3 regions of the Actinocatenispora thailandica genome follow, and region 1 is predicted to be linked to each of the others. Evidence: predicted binding sites of a transcription regulator. Region 1 holds the regulator's gene; each other region holds the start of a gene.
The links. Region 1 encodes HrcA, which represses chaperone genes, less so after heat shock. Its sites were predicted from a motif close to GGTTNGCACNCTCNNNNNGAGNGTGCNAACC; they were not measured.
Positions count from the first base shown of each region.

Region 2: the regulator HrcA is predicted to act here: its motif matches at 3,189-3,219, upstream of groES (co-chaperone GroES).
Region 3: the regulator HrcA is predicted to act here: its motif matches at 1,933-1,963, upstream of groL (chaperonin GroEL).

Region 1 covers NZ_AP023355.1:1,436,215-1,442,256, forward strand. Annotated here, with positions in the region: partial or broken gene hemW (radical SAM family heme chaperone HemW) at 1-265, shown strand, start outside; gene Athai_RS06435 (DUF5753 domain-containing protein) at 408-950, shown strand; gene Athai_RS06440 (DUF397 domain-containing protein) at 966-1,163, shown strand; gene Athai_RS06445 (DUF4870 domain-containing protein) at 1,217-1,609, opposite strand; gene Athai_RS06450 (hypothetical protein) at 1,719-2,906, opposite strand; gene hrcA (heat-inducible transcriptional repressor HrcA) at 3,226-4,251, shown strand; partial or broken gene dnaJ (molecular chaperone DnaJ) at 4,333-5,474, shown strand; gene Athai_RS06465 (16S rRNA (uracil(1498)-N(3))-methyltransferase) at 5,512-6,042, shown strand, end outside.
Region 2 covers NZ_AP023355.1:5,863,004-5,869,045, reverse strand. Annotated here, with positions in the region: gene yidD (membrane protein insertion efficiency factor YidD) at 1-262, shown strand, start outside; gene Athai_RS26170 (GNAT family N-acetyltransferase) at 347-913, opposite strand; gene ybaK (Cys-tRNA(Pro) deacylase) at 1,023-1,502, opposite strand; gene Athai_RS26160 (class I SAM-dependent methyltransferase) at 1,646-2,809, opposite strand; gene Athai_RS26155 (DUF1918 domain-containing protein) at 2,900-3,100, opposite strand; gene groES (co-chaperone GroES) at 3,402-3,710, shown strand; gene groL (chaperonin GroEL) at 3,791-5,425, shown strand; gene Athai_RS26140 (WhiB family transcriptional regulator) at 5,622-5,993, opposite strand.
Region 3 covers NZ_AP023355.1:317,588-323,629, forward strand. Annotated here, with positions in the region: gene Athai_RS01470 (LysR family transcriptional regulator) at 1-443, shown strand, start outside; gene Athai_RS01475 (hypothetical protein) at 969-1,874, shown strand; gene groL (chaperonin GroEL) at 2,124-3,743, shown strand; gene Athai_RS01485 (hypothetical protein) at 3,928-4,230, shown strand; gene Athai_RS01490 (hypothetical protein) at 4,252-5,814, shown strand; gene Athai_RS01495 (hypothetical protein) at 5,828-6,042, shown strand, end outside.

The DNA.
Region 1 (6,042 bases):
GCGGCTGGCCGCCGGGCTGTCCCCGGGCCAGGGCCGGGAGATCCTCACCGCCGCCGAGCGGCACACCGAGGACGTGCTGCTCGCCACCCGGCTGCGCACCGGCCTGGACCTGTCCGTACTGCCGGAGCCGGCGCGCGCCGCCGCGCGCCGGGCCGCCGCCGACGGCCTGCTGGCCGACACCGACCTCGCCGCCGGCCGCGCCGTCCTCACCCTGAACGGCCGCCTGCTCGCCGACGCCGTCGTCCGCGCCCTCCTCCCGGACTGACCGGAGGTCGACCCTCGATGTCCGTGCGTTGTCGCGCGATCACCACTGGTCGCCGGGCCGCAGGATTAGTGCGGTGACAAGGTGTACTGACCACGGAGGTTGGTGGCATTCTTACGGAGACGCGCTGCCTGAGTGGTTCGAGATGTATGTCGGACTGGAGTCGGCGGTTGATCACATCCGTCACTACAACGCTGAGCTGGTCCCGGGCCTGCTCCAGGTCGAGGATTACTGCCGGGCTGTTTACCGCGTCTCGTCCACCAAGTCGTACGACGAGATCGATCAGCAGGTGGCGCTCCGGATGGACCGGCAGGCTCTCTTGGTGCGCGAGGAGCCGGCCGCACCGCAGTTCGACGTTTTCCTGAACGAGGCGGTGCTGCGGCGGCCGGTCGGTGGTCGGGACGTGATGGTCAAACAGCTGGCGCGACTCCTCGAATCCACCGACCTATCCAACGTCGATGTGCGAGTGCTGTCCTTCGCGCAAGCGGAGCACGCCGGCATGATGGGTACGTTCGTCGTACTGGGATTCCCGCACCGGCAGGAGCCTGATGTCGTGTACCTGGAGTCTCCAACTGGTGCCCTCTACCTGGAGAAACCAAAGGAGCTGACCAGTACAACTTCGTCATGCGAGATCTGCAGCAACGAGCACTCGACTCGGTGCGGTCGAGGGCCTTCATCACCGCCGTAGCGAAGGAGATGTGAGATGGATCTGTCCGACGCCATGTGGCGCAAGAGCAGCCGCAGCGGCGGCAACGGCGGTAACTGCGTCGAGGTGGCCGGCAACCTGGCCGACATCGTCGCCGTGCGGGACAGCAAGGACCCGCGGGGGCCGGTCCTGGTGGCGAGTCCGGCGGCGTTCGCGTTCGCTGGCTTGGTGAAGGCTGGACGGCTGGACGGCTGAGCCGCGTCGACGAACGACGGCCGGTCCCGACGGGACCGGCCGTCGTTCGTCGGTTACTTGATCAAGGGATAGGACAGCGGGTGGCGGTAGCACTCACCGCTGTTGGCCTTGACCAGGGCGATGATGTTGAACACGAACGGCACCACCGGGATCAGCCGCAGCACCCAGGGCAGCGGCCACAGGTGGACGAACCCGGCGCAGGTGGCGATGACGATCGCGGCCAGGTCGACCACCGCCCAGGTGATGTTGAAGTTGAGGGCGGAGACGGCATGGGCGCGCAGCGTCGTCGACGTCTCGCCCTTGGTCAGCAGGGTGACCAAGGGGGCCACCCAACCGAGCAGGCCGCCGAAGAAGATGCCGACGGCGGCGAGGGCGTGGGTCAGCACGGCCCAGTTGCGTTCTTCGGTGTCGTGGTAGCCGGGCGGGGCGGGGGATGGTCCGGTCATGCGCACACGGTACGCAACTGCCCGGTGGTGCGGTATCGCCCCGGCCGTCCCGATCGAGGTAACCGATCGGGCACGAGCGACCACCGGGCCGGAGTCCGGTGGTCGGACGTCAGCGCCAGTCGAGGAAGAAGAGGGCGTCGAGCATGTTCGCAAACTCCCCGCTCGGCTCGATCTTCTTCGGCGTGGAGCCCGGCTTCAGGTCGGAGACGAAGTAGTGCCGCTCGGTTTCCTTGACGGAGAGGAATGCGAACCGCTGCCCGTCTGGTGAGATCCCCAGGACGAAGTTCTTGTGATCGTTGCTGGGCAGGATGGGCGCGCTGAGCTTGGCGTCCGGGGTGAGGTCGAGCGTCGAGAACCGCTGACCGGAGAACCCCGAGGTACACAGCACCGTGTCGTTGTCGATCCAGCCGATCGCGCCGCCACTCCTGGTCTTCTTGTCGCAGTACAGGGGCGGTGCCTGCTCGATCGCGTCGGGTCCGATGAAGCGGCGGTGGTCGGAGAGGTCCAGCAGGCCGCCCTCGGTCAGCAGGCGCCTTCCGTCCGGCGAGAGTCGGGCGCTGTTGCCCAACACCGCCGTGTCCGGCGTTCCGACCACGAAGACGTGGCGTTCACCGACGAACTCCACCGACTGCTGGTCGGCTACCTTGTGGTCTCCGGCGAGTGCTCGGCGCGCAACGTAGTTCTTGTCGTCGACCTCCTTGGTGAACCACACCGCGCTTCCGTCCGGTGCCATGGCGGCGTTGTCCTCGTGTGGCGTGGTTCCGAAATCCTCCTGCCCGGTCAGGTCGGTGAGCTTGCCTGAGCGGTCGACGTAGCCGACGTGTGTCGCCTTGCTCTCTGGATCCTGGATGACCACGGCCAATTTGGTGAAGTCCCGGTCGAAGAGCGATCTGACCGCGAGGATGTCGTCGTTGTCGGTCAGGTTCGTCGGCGCGCACAGGTCTTCCAACGCGGTGCCGGGCCGGACCCCGTCGACCTTGGTGAGCACGGTGTCCGGCAGTCGGAACTCGGCGTGTGCCTTCTTCGTCAGGCTCTGTGGATTCCAACCGTCGACGGTGACGACCGTCCCGCCGCTGTCGCCCGTCGAGCAGCGTGCCGTGACGACCATGTCCCGCTGGGAAAAGTCGGCCCGGCCCTTGGCCGTCGAGGAGCTCCGGGCCTGACTGCCTTCGCCCGGCCCCGGCCCAGGCGTGCCGTGGCCGGAGGAGCAGCCCGTAAGGCCGGCCGTCAAAGCCAGCGAGAGAACGACTGCCCGCACCTTCGGTGAGCCGACCATCGCGTCTACCTCGTAATCCATGTTGACGAAGCACTCAAAGGGTTAGAAGTTAGCAAAGGAAGCAGCCAGCAGCGTGGTATGGCACCGCAAGGCGGAATTCATCCGATGCCGGGTGTGCCGGGGCGAAGTGCACCCGGGGCGTTCGCTACCTGCTCTGCCTGCTCCCCGACTTCGGACACGGTGCTACGGGCCAGCTTCGTCGGGCGATCTTGCGTGCCGGGATGTGACGTTCCGGTAGGAGCGGGCGGCCGGCTCAGGGTCGTAGACTGGCACTCGTTGCTCTGGAGTGCCAGTGTCGAGTGGCCGGGGTGCGGCCCGGGTTGCGAGGGAGGTGGTCGGTGTGAGTCTCGATGAGCGCAAGTTGGAGGTTCTTCGCGCCATCGTCGAGGACTACATCGCCACTCAGGAGCCGGTCGGCAGCAAGAGCCTCGTCGAGCGGCACCAGCTTCGCGTCTCTTCCGCCACGGTGCGTAATGACATGGCGGCGCTGGAGGACGAGGGGTACATCCACCAGCCGCACACCAGCGCCGGCCGGGTGCCCACCGACAAGGGGTACCGGCTGTTCGTCGACCGGCTGTCGACGGTCAAGCCGCTGTCGCCGGCCGAGCGGCGGGCGATCCAGCGGCTGCTGTCCGGTGCGGTCGACCTGGACGACATCGTGCACCGCACGGTGCGGCTGCTCGCTCAGCTGACCCGCCAGGTCGCCGTCGTGCAGTACCCGAGCCTGGCCCGCAGCACCGTGCGGCACCTGGAGCTGGTGATGCTCACCCCGACCCGGTTGATGCTGGTGATGATCACCAACACCGGTCGGGTGGAGCAGCGGCTGGTCGACCTGCCCGGCCCGCTGAGCGAGGACGACGTGCTCGACCTCCGTGCCAAGATCAACGACAAACTGGCCGGGTGCCTGCTGTCCGACAGCCCGGTGCTGATCGAGACGCTGGTCGGCGAGGCGCCGCCGGAGATGCGCTCGGCGATGGCCACGCTGTCCAACGTGCTGCTGGACACCCTGGTCGAGCGGCGGGAGGAGCGCATCTCGCTCGCCGGCACCGCCAACCTCGCCCGCGGCACCGCGCTGGACTTTCCCGGCTCGTTCCGCGGCGTGCTGGAGGCGCTGGAGGAGGAGGTCGTGCTGCTGAAGCTGATCGGCGAGGTGGAATCGCCGACCACGCTGCGCATCCGGATCGGCGACGAGAACGAGTTCGAGGGGCTGCGCACCACCTCGGTGGTGAGCACCGGCTACGGCCCGGGCGCCATCGTCGTGGGTGGTCTGGGCGTGCTCGGCCCGACCCGGATGGACTACCCCGGCACGATCGCGGCGGTCCGCGCCGTGGCACGCTACGTCGGCGAACTGCTGGCGCAGAACTAGCCGGCGAACGCTGGCGCGAAACCAGGCCGCCGCACATCGGGCCGGCCTACCGAGACGACACGAAGGACACAGGACACCGCAGTGGCCAAGGACTACTACGCGATCCTCGGCGTGGGCCGCGAGGCCACGCCGGACGAGATCAAGCGGGCGTACCGGAAGCTTGCGCGCCAGTACCACCCGGACGTCAACTCCGAGCCGGACGCGCAGGAGCGGTTCAAGGAGATCAACGCCGCCTACGAGGTGCTCTCCGACCCGCAGAAGCGGCAGATGGTCGACATGGGCGCCGACCCCCTCGCCCCGGCGGCGGCGGGCCCGGCCCCGGCGGTCCGGGCGGACCGTTCGTCGGCTTCCAGGACATCATGGACGCGTTCTTCGGCGGTGCCGCCGGCGGCGCGGGCCGCGGCCCCCGGCCGCGTACCCGGCCCGGCTCCGACGCGCTGATCCGGCTCGACCTCGATCTGGAGGAGACCGCGTTCGGCATCGAGGCGCCGCTGACCGTGGACACCGCCGCGGTCTGCGAGACCTGCCACGGCGAGGGCACCGCACCCGGTACCCACCCGGCCACCTGCGACATGTGCGGCGGCTCGGGCGAGGTGCAGAGCGTGCAGCGCACCTTCCTCGGCCAGGTGATGACCACCCGCCCGTGCGGCAACTGTCAGGGCTTCGGCACCGTCATCCCGAACCCGTGCCCCACCTGCGGCGGTGACGGCCGGGTGCAGACCCGCCGCACCGTCACGGTCAAGATCCCGGCCGGTATCGAGGACGGGATGCGCATCCGCCTCGCCGGCCAGGGTGAGGTCGGCCCGGGCGGCGGCCCACCCGGCGACCTGTACGTGGAGATCCACGAGCGCGCCCACGACGTGTTCAGCCGCAAGGGCGAGGACCTGCACTGCCGCGTCGTGCTGCCGATGACCGCGGCGGCGCTGGGCACCCAGATGACCCTCAAGTCGCTGGACGGCGAGGAGAACGTCGAGGTCAAGCCCGGCACCCAGCCCGGCGCCACCATCAAGATCAAGAACAAGGGCGTGCCGCGGTTGCGTGGCGGCGGCCGCGGTGACCTGTTCGTCCACCTCGACGTCAAGACGCCGACCCGGCTCGACGCGGAGCAGGAGAAGCTGCTCAAGGAGCTGTCCAAGCTGCGCGGCGAGGAGACCATCGAACCGGCCCGGCCGGGCGGCGGTTTCTTCTCCCGGATGCGCGACGCGTTCAACGGGCACGCCTGACCGCCGTGATCAGCCCGAGGCTGGCCCGGGGCGGCGCGTGACCGACGCGCTGTTCCTGGTGCCGTCGGTGCCGGAAACCGGGACGTACCGGTTGGACGGCGCCGAGGGCCATCACGCCGCCGACGTGGTCCGGCTGCGGGTCGGCGAGACGCTGCTGCTCGGGGACGGCGCCGGCGCGGTCGCCGACTGCGTGGTGTCCGCCGTCGCCAAGGGCGTGCTCGACGTCGAGGTGACCGGCTACCGTCGGGTGCCGGCCCGCGAGCCGCGGCTGGTGGTGGCGCAGGCGCTCGCCAAGGGCGACCGGGGCGAGCTGGCCGTGCAGACGATGACCGAGGTCGGCGTCGACGAGATCGTGCCGTGGCAGGCCGCCCGGTCGGTGGTCCGCTGGCAGGGCGACCGGGGCGCGCGGGCGCTGGCCCGCTGGCGCGCCACCGCCCGGGAGGCCGCCAAGCAGTCGCGCCGCGCCTGGTTGCCCGCCGTGGCCGACCCCGTCGGTACTGCGGCGCTCGCCGCGCGCCTCGCCGGGCACTCGTCGTATGTGCTGCACGAGGACGCGGAGACCCCGCTC
Region 2 (6,042 bases), 4.4 Mb from region 1:
GGCCCGGCCTCGGCCGGCCGGGGCCGGGCCCGCCCGCCGGGTCGGGGTGCCGGCCCGCGCCGGGGTCGCCGCGATCCGGGCGTACCAACGGATCTCGCCGCGGCTGCCGACCCGGTGCCGGTACGCGCCGACCTGCTCGCGCTACGGCCGGCTTGCGATCGAGCGGTACGGGCTGCTCACCGGGGCGCGGCTCGCGGTGTTGCGCATCCACCGGTGCACCGCGGACGTGCTGCCCGGCACCGCGGACCCGGTGCCGGCCTGACCGGAGGCCGGTGCCGTGCCGGCCGCCGGCGCCGGGCGGGCCCGCCGCGAGCCTCCGCCACCGGCCGGCGCCGCTGCGAACCGGTCAGCGCGGATCGGTGTCCAGTACCGACATCATGATCTCGTCGACGTACTCGCCGTCCCAGCGCAGCGCGTCCCGGAACCGGCCCTCGACCTGGAACCCGGCCTTCTCGTACACGTGCACCGCGCGTGGGTTGAACGGGTAGACGCCGAGCGAGACCCGGTGCAGCCCGACGGTGTCGAACGCGTGGTCGAGCAGCAGCGAGATCGCGGCGCTGCCCAGGCCGCGGCCGACCCACCGCGGCGCGATCATGATGCGCAGGTTGACCGAGCGGTCCGGCACGGACAGTTCGTTGAGCACGATCTCGCCGGTGCACTCGCCGCTCGCCCGGTCGACGATGGCCAGGTCCAGCCGGTCGTCGTGGTCGTGCCGGGTCCGGTACCACTCCTCGACCGCGCGCCGCCGCAGCTCGGGCGACGAGTCGTACGGCCGGGGGTGGCTGCCGGTCAGCCGCTGGACCTCCGGGTCCTCCATCGCCGCGAGCAGCACGTCGGTGTCGGCCACGTCGACCGGCCGCAGCAGCACCCGCTCGCCGGTCAGGGTCGGCTTCTCCGCCAGGTTGATGTCCACCGGCCGACCGTAGCCGGCATCCCGCCGGACCGTCCCGCAGTTTTCCGGTACCCCGATCCGGCGCGTCCTTCGGGAGCCGGTGCGGGGCATCGCGCCCCGCAGCGGCCGGTCAGTGCCCGGCGATCGGAGCGGTGACGGCGGCCAGCAGGCGAGCCAGGTCGGCGGCGGCCAGTTCCAGCTCCAGGCCGCGTCGCCCCGCCGAACAGAACACCGTCGGGTACCCCTCGGCCGACGAGTCGATGACGGTACGCAGCCGCTTGCGCTGGCCGAGCGGGCTGATGCCGCCGCGCACGTACCCGGTGGCGCGCTCGGCCGCCACCGGATCGGCCATCGTCGCCTTCTTCCCGCCGGCCGCCGCGGCCAGCGCCTTCAGGTCGAGCGAGCCGGTGACCGGCACGACCGCCACCGTCAGCGCCCCGTCCACCTCGGCCACCAGCGTCTTGAACACCCGTTCCGGCGGCACCCCGAGCGCCGCGGCGGCCTCCTCGCCGTACGACTCGGCGCGCGGATCGTGGGCGTACTCGTGCACCCGGTGGGTCACTCGTTCCCGGGCGACCAGCGCGGTCGCCGGGGTACCTTTGCCTGCCACGGTGCGGCACGTTACCCGCGTCGAGCGGCCGGAGCCGCTCATTTCCCCGGCCGCGGTTCAGCGTCCCAGCGGCCGGAGCCGCTGCTTTTCGGGCCGCGGTTCAGCGCGCCAGCGGCCGGAGCCGCTCCTTTTCGGGCCGCGGTTCAGTGCGCCAGCGGCCGGGCGAGCAGCGCGGTGGGTGCGCCGGCGATCCGGGTGACCAGCACCGTCGCGGTGCCGGCCCCGGAGGGTTTCAGCGAGCGCCGCAGCGCGTCCGGGTCGAGCGCGATGCCGCGCTTCTTGATGGTCACCACCCCGATGTCGCGGGCCCGCAGCGCCGCCCGCAACCGCTTCACCGAGAACGGCAGCACCTCGTCGATCCGGTACCCGCGGGCGAACGGCGTGGCCACCTCGGCGTCGGTGTACAGGTACCCGACGCCGGGCTCGCCGATGCTGCCGTCGATCGCCTCGGCGAGTTCGGCGACCAGGTGCGCGCGCAGCACCGCGCCGTCCGGCTCGTACAGGTAGCGGCGCAGCGGTGCGACCGGCGCCTCGCGGGTGCCGTCCCCGGTGAGTTCGGCGGCCGACGTACCGTCCAGTACCGTGGCCCGCCGCGGCACCCGGGCGAGCGGCCCGCACCACAGCGCGGCCTCGACGACCTCGCCCCGCACCGAGACCCATTCGGCCTCGACGCCGGGCGGCAGCAGCGCGTGGTCGATGCCGGGCCCGAGTTTCAGGCAGGCCGCCGAGCCGGTGAGGGACAGCAGGAAGTCCCACGGCGGGGAGTACGCGGCGGGGTCGAACACCCGGCGACCGCCGGCCCGCCGGGCCGGATCGCAGAACACCGCGCCGCCACGCCCGGACAGCTCCCGGTGCACCGTGGCGGCGTCCCCGACGCGGACCTCGATCCGGTCGGCGAGCCCGAGCTCCGCGGCGTTGGCGGCGGCGACGGCCGCGGTACCGGGGTCGGCGTCGACCGCGGTGACCGCCAGGCCGGCGCGGGCGAACGCGATCGCGTCCGACCCGATCCCGCAGCACAGGTCGAGCACGTGGGTGTGGCCGGCGGCGGCGAGGCGGCGGGCCCGGCGGGCCGCGACGACCGGCCGGGTCGCCTGCTGCAGGCCGTCGTCGGTGAACAGCAGCAGGTCGGCGTCGGCACCGAACTTGCCGGCGCCGCGCTGCCGCAGCCGCGCCTGACCGAGCGCTGCCGCGGCGAGCTCCGGGCTGCGACCGGCCCGGCGCAGCCGCTCGACGGCGGCGAGCAGGTCGGTGTCCGCCAGTGCCGCCGCGGCGGTCAGCGCCTCGCGGCCGGCCGCGGACCGCAGCATCGTCACCTGTTCCGGGGTCACCGTGCCGATGGTGCCCCAGCCCGGATCGGCCGCGTCGACCACCCGCGGGCGGTCCGAGCGGATGATTCGTCAGGTTCGGTGCCCGGTGGCCTGTTCGTCGACCACGCAGTCCGGCCCCGGGTACACCAGGTTCTCGTGCCCGTCGGGGAATCGGACCAGGTACGGCGGGGTGCCGTGCTCGCCGCGCACCTCGACGATCTCCCCGACCCGGTCGTGCTCGCCGACCGTACGGCCGTGTACGTGCAGATGTTCGCCAACTGACGCCCGCATGCTGCTCACCTCCGTCCACCTCCAGTCTGCGGCGGCGGGCGGCGGGGCGCGTAGCGTTCGCTCCGGCCGGCCGAAACATCGGCGTGGCGATTGGCACTCTCCTTGACGGAGTGCCAATCGTCGACCTAACCTTCGGTTAGCACTCTCGCGACAGGGGTGCTAACGAAGCGCCGTCAGGTGCCCTCGTTAGAGCTTCTGAGAGTGTCGACACATGACACTGGCCAGCGGTCCGGCCACCCGCGACGACGGATCCGCCGGTCACCCAAAGGCATGCAGATGAGTACCCCAGGAGGGTCTTGCCGTGACCACCGCGACCAAGGTTGCGATCAAGCCGTTGGAGGACCGGATCGTGGTCCAGGCCAACGAGGCTGAGACCACGACCGCGTCGGGCATCGTGATTCCCGACACCGCCAAGGAGAAGCCGCAGGAGGGCACCGTCCTCGCCGTCGGCCCCGGCCGGATCGACGACAAGGGCAACCGTGTCCCGGTCGACGTCAAGGAAGGCGACGTCGTCATCTACTCGAAGTACGGCGGCACCGAGGTCAAGTACGCGGGCGAGGACTACCTGATCCTCTCCGCGCGTGACGTCCTCGCGATCGTCGAGAAGTGACGCTCTCGTAACCACTCGCCCCGGAGTCGACCGCGTGTCGACTCCGGGGCGGTTCCATCTTTGAACGAAAAGGACCGGGGATGCCCAAGATTCTCAGCTTCTCCGACGACGCCCGGAAAGGTCTGGAGCGCGGGGTCAACGCGCTCGCCGATGCGGTCAAGGTGACCCTCGGTCCGCGCGGGCGCAACGTCGTACTGGACAAGAAGTTCGGCGCTCCGACGATCACCAAGGACGGCGTCACCGTCGCCAAGGAGATCGAGCTCACCGACCCGTACGAGAACCTCGGCGCGCAGCTCGCCAAGGAGGTCGCCACCAAGACCAACGACGTGGCCGGCGACGGTACGACCACGGCGACGGTGCTGGCCCAGGCGATGGTCCGGGAGGGTCTGCGCAACGTGGCCGCCGGCGCCAACCCGACCGCGCTGAAGCGGGGCATCGACGCGGCGGTCGCGGCGATCTCCGACGAGCTGGTCGCCAAGGCCACCGAGGTGGACACGCAGGAGCGCATCGCGCACGTCGCGACGGTCTCCGCGCAGGACGCCACCATCGGTGAGCTGATCGCCGAGGCGATGGAGCGGGTCGGTCGGGAAGGCGTCATCACCGTCGAGGACGGTTCCACGCTCACCACCGAGCTGGAGATCACCGAGGGGATGCAGTTCGACAAGGGCTACCTCTCGCCGCACTTCGTCACCGACCCGGAGGCCGGTGAGGCGGTGCTGGAGGACGCGCACATCCTCATCACCACCGAGAAGATCTCCTCGGTCGAGGACCTGCTGCCGATCCTGGAGAAGGTCCTGGAGACCAGCAAGCCGCTGCTGATCATCGCCGAGGACGTGGACGGCCAGGCACTGTCGACGCTCGCCGTCAACTCGATCCGCAAGACGCTGAAGGCGTGCGCGGTGAAGGCGCCCGGCTTCGGCGACCGCCGCAAGGCGATGCTGCAGGACCTCGCGATCCTGACCGGCGCCGAGGTGATCGCACCCGAGCTGGGCTACAAGCTCGACTCGGTCGGCCTGGAGGTGCTCGGCAGCGCGCACCGCGTCGTCGTCACCAAGGAGACCACCACGGTCGTCGACGGTGCCGGCAGCGACACCGCGGTCGCCGACCGGGTCACCCAGATCAAGCGCGAGATCGACGAGTCCGACTCCGACTGGGACAAAGAGAAGCTGAACGAGCGGCTCGCGAAGCTCTCCGGCGGCGTGGCGGTCATCAAGGTGGGCGCCGCGACCGAGGTCGAGATGAAGGAGAAGAAGCACCGCATCGAGGACGCCATCTCGGCGACCAAGGCGGCGGTCGAGGAGGGCACCGTGCCCGGTGGCGGCGCCACCCTGGTGCAGGTGGCCGGCAAGCTCGAGGGCGGCCTCGGGCTGTCCGGTGACGAGGCGACCGGCGTCAAGCTGGTCCGCACCTCGCTGGACGCGCCGCTGCGCTGGATCGCCGAGAACGCCGGCCGGGACGGCTACGTCGCGGTCGAGCGGGTCCGCGAGGCCGACTTCGGTACCGGCCTCAACGCCGCCACCGGCGAGTACGTCGAGCTGGCCAAGGCCGGCATCATCGACCCGGTGAAGGTGACCCGCAACGCGGTCGCCAACGCGGCGAGCATCGCGAGCCTGCTGCTCACCACGGAGAGCCTGGTCGCCGACAAGCCGGAGGAGCCGGAGGCGCCCGCCGCCGGCGGCCACGGCCACGGCCACCAGCACGGCCCGGGCTTCTAGCTCAGGGACGCTGCGCCGGGCCCGTTTGCCCGCTGGACGGCGCCGATTCGAGGCTTGGGTTCGCGCCCGGCGCCTCGCCTCGGCTTGCCAGCGGCCGAACGGGCCGCGGCTCGCTCACGCCCCACGGGGTGCTGTGGGCGCCGAAACACGACACGACGAAGCGGGCCACCTCGAGGTGGCCCGCTTCGTCGGGTTTCTAGGCGGAGGCCAGTTCGGGTTCGTCGGCGCCGGACAGGCGGGCGTCGAGCCGGCGCAGGTCGACCCGGTGCCGGCGCCGGTCGGCCAGGTCCTCCCAGCCGCCGTCGATCAGCCGCTGCCGCTCGGACTCGCTCAGCCCGCCCCACACGCCGTACGGCTCGTGCACGGTCAGGGCGTGCGCGGCGCACTGGGCCCGTACCGGGCAGGTACCGCAGACGGTCTTCGCGGCCCGCTCGCGGCGGGCCCGGGACGGCCCGCGCTCGCCGTCGGGATGGAAGAACATCGCGCTGTCCAACCCACGGCAGTTGCCGGCGAGCTGCCAGTCCCACCGGTCGGTGTTGGTACCGGGTAGGCGACGAATGTCTGCCATCGGTCCTCCCTGCGCGGCGGGGTGTGCCGCGTCGGTCGTTCAGTGCGGC
Region 3 (6,042 bases), 1.1 Mb from region 1:
TCGAGGACCCGGCCCCGCATCCGGAGCTCGCCACCCGTACGGTCGCGACCGACGAGCTGGCCGTGGTGGTCGCGCCCGGCCACCCGTGGACCCGCGCCGACGGGCCGCTGCCGGCCGGTGAACTGACCGGCACGCCGCTGCTGCTGCGCGAACCCGACTCGGGCACCCGCGCCACCTACGAGCACGCCGCGCACCGCGCCGGCCGTACCGTGGCCACCCCGCTCGGCGTGATGACCTCCACCGAGGCGCTCAAGACCGCGGTCCGCGCCGGGCTGGGTGCCACCCTGGTCAGCCGGCTCGCGGTCGCCGCCGAACTCGCCGCCGGCGCGCTCGTCGAGGTCCCCGTCGCCGGGCTGGACCTGCGCCGCGAGTTGCGCGCGGTGTGGCGGCCGGCGCACGCGCACGACCTCACCGCCGAGTTCCTCGACACGCTCCGGCCCTGAACCGCGCGGCACCGCACCACCTGCCGCCCTCCCGGCACCGAGCAGGCGGTGCGGCCCCGGCCGATCGGGTGGCCCCGGCGGCTGGACCGATCCTGTTACGGTCCCGGCGTTCACTTCTGTCGACGAGAGGCGTCCGGTGACCGATTCCGATCCCGCCCCGACCGGCCCGGCCGATTCCACCCCGGAACCGGCACCCCCCGGCAAGTCGACGCCGACCAGCGCGTACGCCAGCGGGTGGGGGCCGGGAGCGGCCGACGAGATCCCGTCCGTTCCGCCGGACGCGGCCGCCCGGCCCGGTGCCACCCCGCCGGACGGGGCCGCGCGGCCCGGTGCCACCCCGCCGGACGCGGCCGCGCGGCCCGGTGCCACCCCGGCGGGTGCCGTGCCGCCGGATTCGGCACCGCCGCCGGCGCCACCGGGTGCGGTGCCACCCCCTTCGGGCCGGCACCAGCCGCCGGGTGGGTACGGCCCGCCGCCCGGCGCCCCGCGCGGCGGGTACGGTGCCCCGCCCCGGGTGGCTACCGGGTGCCACCGCAGGCCGGGTACCGGCCGCCGCCGCGGACGCCCGGCGACCCGCTGACCGGTACCCCGGACGAGTCGTTCGCGGGCTGGTTCACCCGTTCCTGGGGCTTCTTCCGGCGCAACTGGCTGCCGGCGTCGCTGATCGCGGGCGGCGCCCTGCTGATCCCGGGCGTGCTGATGCTCGTGCCCGGCGCGCTGCTGTACGCCAGGCTGTTCGAGCTCTCCCGGCTGGCGAACGAGGGCGAGCCGGTTCACCCCGGCGGCACCCTCGTGGTGCTCTACCTCGTGATGCTGCCGCTGGCCCTGCTGCTGCTCTACGCCCAGTCCGCCGCACAGGTGGCCATCATGCGGCTGATCGCGCGGGAGGCGGTCGGCCGGCCCCGCGACATCGCCGCCGACGTCCGGTTCGGCCTGCGCCGAGGCTGGGTGCTGGGACTCTGGCAGCTGCTGGAGATCCCGATCGTGCTGGTCGGCTTCTGCGCCTGCATCATCCCCGGCTACTACCTCCAGCTGGCGATGAGCCAGACGCCGGCGCTGGTGGCGTTCGAGCCCGGCCGGCACGCGCTGCGCCGCTCGTTCCGGCTGATGCACAGCGACTTCTGGCCGTCGGTCGGGCGGATGCTGATCACCGCCATGATCGTCGGGATGTTCGGCGGGGTGATCGGCATGATCGCGGAGATCCCGATGGTGGCGACGATGGCGACGGCGGCCGGTCCGGACGGGACGGTGAACGCCACGTCCGTGCAGCTCGCCCCGTGGCTGTTCGGGGTGTTCTTCGTGCTGGTCCTGGTGGCGTCGGCGCCGGGCGTGGTCGCGCAGTGCGCCGGGGCGCTCGGCACGTACACCGGGTTGCGGGCGAAGGAGCAGGACGCGCCGACCGGCGAGGAACTGGTCGCCGCGATGGAGTGACCGGGGCCTCGTACCGTGCGGTTCGCTTGCACTCGCCCGGGCAGAGTGCTAAACCTTGAGCTGGCACTCGCAGTACGGGAGTGCCAAAGGTCGGGCGGTGAGGCCGGGGGGCCGAGGCACACCAGCTGGGTGTCGCGGTCGTCGGGTCGTCCGTCGCGGGCATCGACCGGCCGAGCGTGTACTTACCCGCGTGCCAGCCCCACCAGGGCCGGCACCTAGGTGTCTGACACACCGGAGGACAACGCCCAAATGGCAAAGATGATCGCGTTCGACGAGGAGGCGCGCCGCGGCCTTGAGCGTGGCATGAACAGCCTCGCCGACGCCGTGAAGGTGACGCTCGGCCCGAAGGGCCGCAACGTCGTTCTGGAGAAGAAGTGGGGCGCCCCCACCATCACCAACGACGGTGTCTCGATCGCCAAGGAGATCGAGCTCGAGGACCCGTGGGAGAAGATCGGGGCCGAGCTGGTCAAGGAGGTCGCGAAGAAGACCGACGACGTTGCCGGTGACGGCACGACGACGGCCACCGTGCTGGCCCAGGCGCTGGTCCGGGAGGGCCTGCGCAACGTGGCCGCGGGCGCGAACCCGATCGCCCTCAAGCGGGGCATCGAGGCCGCCGTGGCCAGCGTGACCGAGCAGCTGGCGCAGCTGTCCAAGGACATCGAGACCAAGGAGCAGATCGCCGCGACCGCGTCGATCTCCGCCGGGGACTCGTCCGTCGGCGAGATCATCGCCGAGGCGATGGACAAGGTCGGCAAGGAAGGCGTCATCACCGTCGAGGAGAGCAACACCTTCGGGCTCGAGCTCGAGCTCACCGAGGGCATGCGCTTCGACAAGGGTTACATCTCGGCCTACTTCGCCACCGACACCGAGCGGATGGAGGCCAGCTTCGACGACCCGTACCTGCTGATCGTCAACTCCAAGATCTCGGCGGTGAAGGACCTGCTGCCGGTGCTGGAGAAGGTCATGCAGTCGGGCAAGCCGCTGGTGATCATCGCCGAGGACCTCGAGGGCGAGGCGCTGGCCACCCTGATCGTCAACAAGGTGCGTGGCACCTTCAAGTCCGCCGCCGTCAAGGCGCCGGGCTTCGGCGACCGCCGCAAGGCGATGCTGGACGACATGGCCATCCTGACCGGCGGCCAGGTCATCAGCGAGGACGTCGGCCTCAAGCTGGAGAACGTCGGCCTGGAGCTGCTGGGCAAGGCCCGCAAGGTCGTCATCACCAAGGACGAGACCACCATCGTCGACGGTGCCGGCGAGGCGGACCGGATCCAGGGCCGGGTCAACCAGATCCGCAACGAGATCGAGGCGTCCGACTCCGACTACGACCGCGAGAAGCTGCAGGAGCGGCTGGCCAAGCTGGCCGGCGGCGTTGCGGTCATCAAGGTCGGCGCGGCCACCGAGGTCGAGCTGAAGGAGCGCAAGCACCGCGTCGAGGACGCCGTGCGCAACGCGAAGGCGGCCGTCGAGGAGGGCATCCTCCCCGGTGGTGGCGTCGCGCTGGTGCAGGCCGGCACCAAGGCCTTCGACAAGCTGGAGCTGAACGCGGACGAGACCACCGGTGCCGCGATCGTGCGGTCCGCGCTGGACGCCCCGCTCAAGCAGATCGCCGTGAACGCCGGCCTCGAGGGCGGCGTCGTGGCGGAGAAGGTCCGCAACCTGGAGGCGGGCCACGGCCTGAACGCGGGCAACGGCGAGTACGTCAACATGCTCGACGCCGGCATCCTGGACCCGACCAAGGTGACGCGTTCCGCGCTGCAGAACGCCGCCTCGATCGCGGCCCTGTTCCTCACCACCGAGGCCGTGGTGGCCGACAAGCCGGAGAAGAACCCGGCCCCGGCCGCTCCGGACGCCGGCGGCATGGACTTCTGAGCCACGCCACCCGGTAACTGAACACGCACCAGACGAGGGGCGGATCCCGAACGGGGTCCGCCCCTTGCCGTGCCCGCGGACTCGTCCGACCCCGGCGAGTTGTGCCGGTTCGATACGGTCATCGGCGGCAGTCGGTGTCATGCCGGCCGAACCGGCAACTACCGGAGCTTCTCGGGAGGGCGTCATGGGCGGCGTGCTGCGCAGCATCGACCACGGTCGGATCGCCGACCACGGCAAGGAGATCCGCCGCGAGGTGGCGACCAAGCTGGAGAAGGCCGGCGAGACGCTGAACAAGGTCTACAACCTCGACGGCGGGGCGTTCAGCATCACCGGTACCGCCTGCGGGGTCGCCTACCCGGGCGCGCTGCAGTTCGCCTTCAACACGCTGCGCACGCACATCAGGCAGGCGAACGGGTTCGCCGACAAGCTCGACGCGACCGCGAAGAACTGGCAGCTCTGCGAGGAGAAGAACACCTTCGAGGTCTGACCGAGCCGGCGGGAGGCGACGATGGGCGACGAAGCGTCCAACCAGAGCAGTGCGTTCGGCTTCGACAAGCCGCTGATGAAGGCGGCCTCGGACGGTTGCCTCGCCGCGGCGGCGATGGAGGTCGCGCCGGCGGTCATGATCAAGTTCATGTTCACCCTGTCCGCGGGCGACGCCGCCGCGGTGGACAAGGCCGGGCAGGACTGGCGGCAGGCGTCGGCGCTGGTGCGGCAGGCTGCGGAGGCGTTCCAGCAGGCGGTGGCCGGGGTGTCCGGCGACGACTGGACCGCGCAGGATCGCGACGCGTACGAGAAGAAGGTCAGGGAGGCCTGCGAGCAGTACCAGGTGGTGGAGATCTACCTGGAGGCGGCGGGCATCGCGCTGAGCGTGATGGCCGGCGCCCTCTGCGCGTACGCGGTGTTCGCCGCCGGAATGGCGATCGCGCTGATCGCGATCGGGGTCGCGATCCTCGCCTGCGAGGGCACCGTGGTCGGCTCCGTCGCGGTGCCGGAGCTGGAAGCGGCGGCGGCGGTCTGCCTGGAGATCACCCAGGTGGCGACCGGGATCCTGGCCGAGGTCGGGGTGGCGATCGCGGAGGTGCTGCAGGGCGGCGCGGTGTTGGACGCCACCGCCGAGGAGATCGACGGCAACGACAAGGCGTTCGGCGACCTGCTGAACGGCGAGGCGGTCGGCGCCGCCGCGGCCGGCGCGAACCTGCTGCAGAACGCCGCCAACGCCGGCATCGCGTACGCGAACATGAACGAGAAGACGCCGGCGCTCGGCAAGGACGGCCAGCCGGTGATCGGCCCGGACGGCAAGCCGGAGCTGAACGAGGGCAAGACCAAGTTCGGTGACATCAACCTGAACGCGGACCGGGACTGGGACAAGACCTGGGACGTCGGGGCGTCCGGCAAGTACGGCGACTTCTCGGCCGGCGCCGACGTCAAGTACGGCGACCACGGCTGGCAGGGCGCCTCGGTCAGCGGTGGGTACACGCCGGAGGAGGGGCCGCAGGTCACCGGCAACGCCGGCTGGGAGCAGGACGCCGACGGCAACAACGTCTACAAGGGCGACCTGACCGGCGGCTACAAGTCGCCGGACGGCAGCACCTACAGCGGCACCGCCTCCGGGGAGTACGACGACAACGCGGACGGCAGCCACACCTACTCGGGCGGCGTGACCGGCAAGTACGAGAACGAGTACTCCGGGGCGAGCGCCGACGCCGGGGTGAACGGCAGCTACACGCACGGCGCGGACGGCAGCAGCACGTACTCCGGCGGCGTGTCCGCCTCGGCGGGCGACACCGCCACCGGTGAGTCGGTGCACGGCGGGGCGAGCGGCACGGACCAGCACGACGCGGACGGCAGCAACCACTACAGCGCCACCGGCACCGGCGGCTACACCACGCCGTACGGGCACGGCGACGGCAGCCTGACCGGCGGCTACGACCAGCACGCCGGCGGCGACGACAGCGTGTACACCAAGGCCGGGACCGAGCACGGTGGCAACGGCGAGGAGGGCGAGAGGCACGAGCACGAGCTGCGGTACGACCCGGACAGTGGCCGGGTCACCCGGACGGACTCGTGAGGGGAGCGCAGCCGTGGCGCGAGGCGGACCGCTGACCCCCAGCGCTGCTCCGGTCCGCTGGGCCTGGGGCCTGGTCGTGGCGGGCTGGGTGCTCGCGGCGCTCGGCCCGGTGCTGATGGCCACCGTCGCCACCCAGCTGCTCGTGGCGACGATCGTCGGCGTGCTGCTGGTGGTGGCCGGCAGTGTGCTGCTCAGCGGCCGGATCCCGCTGTTCGTGTTGTCGTTCGT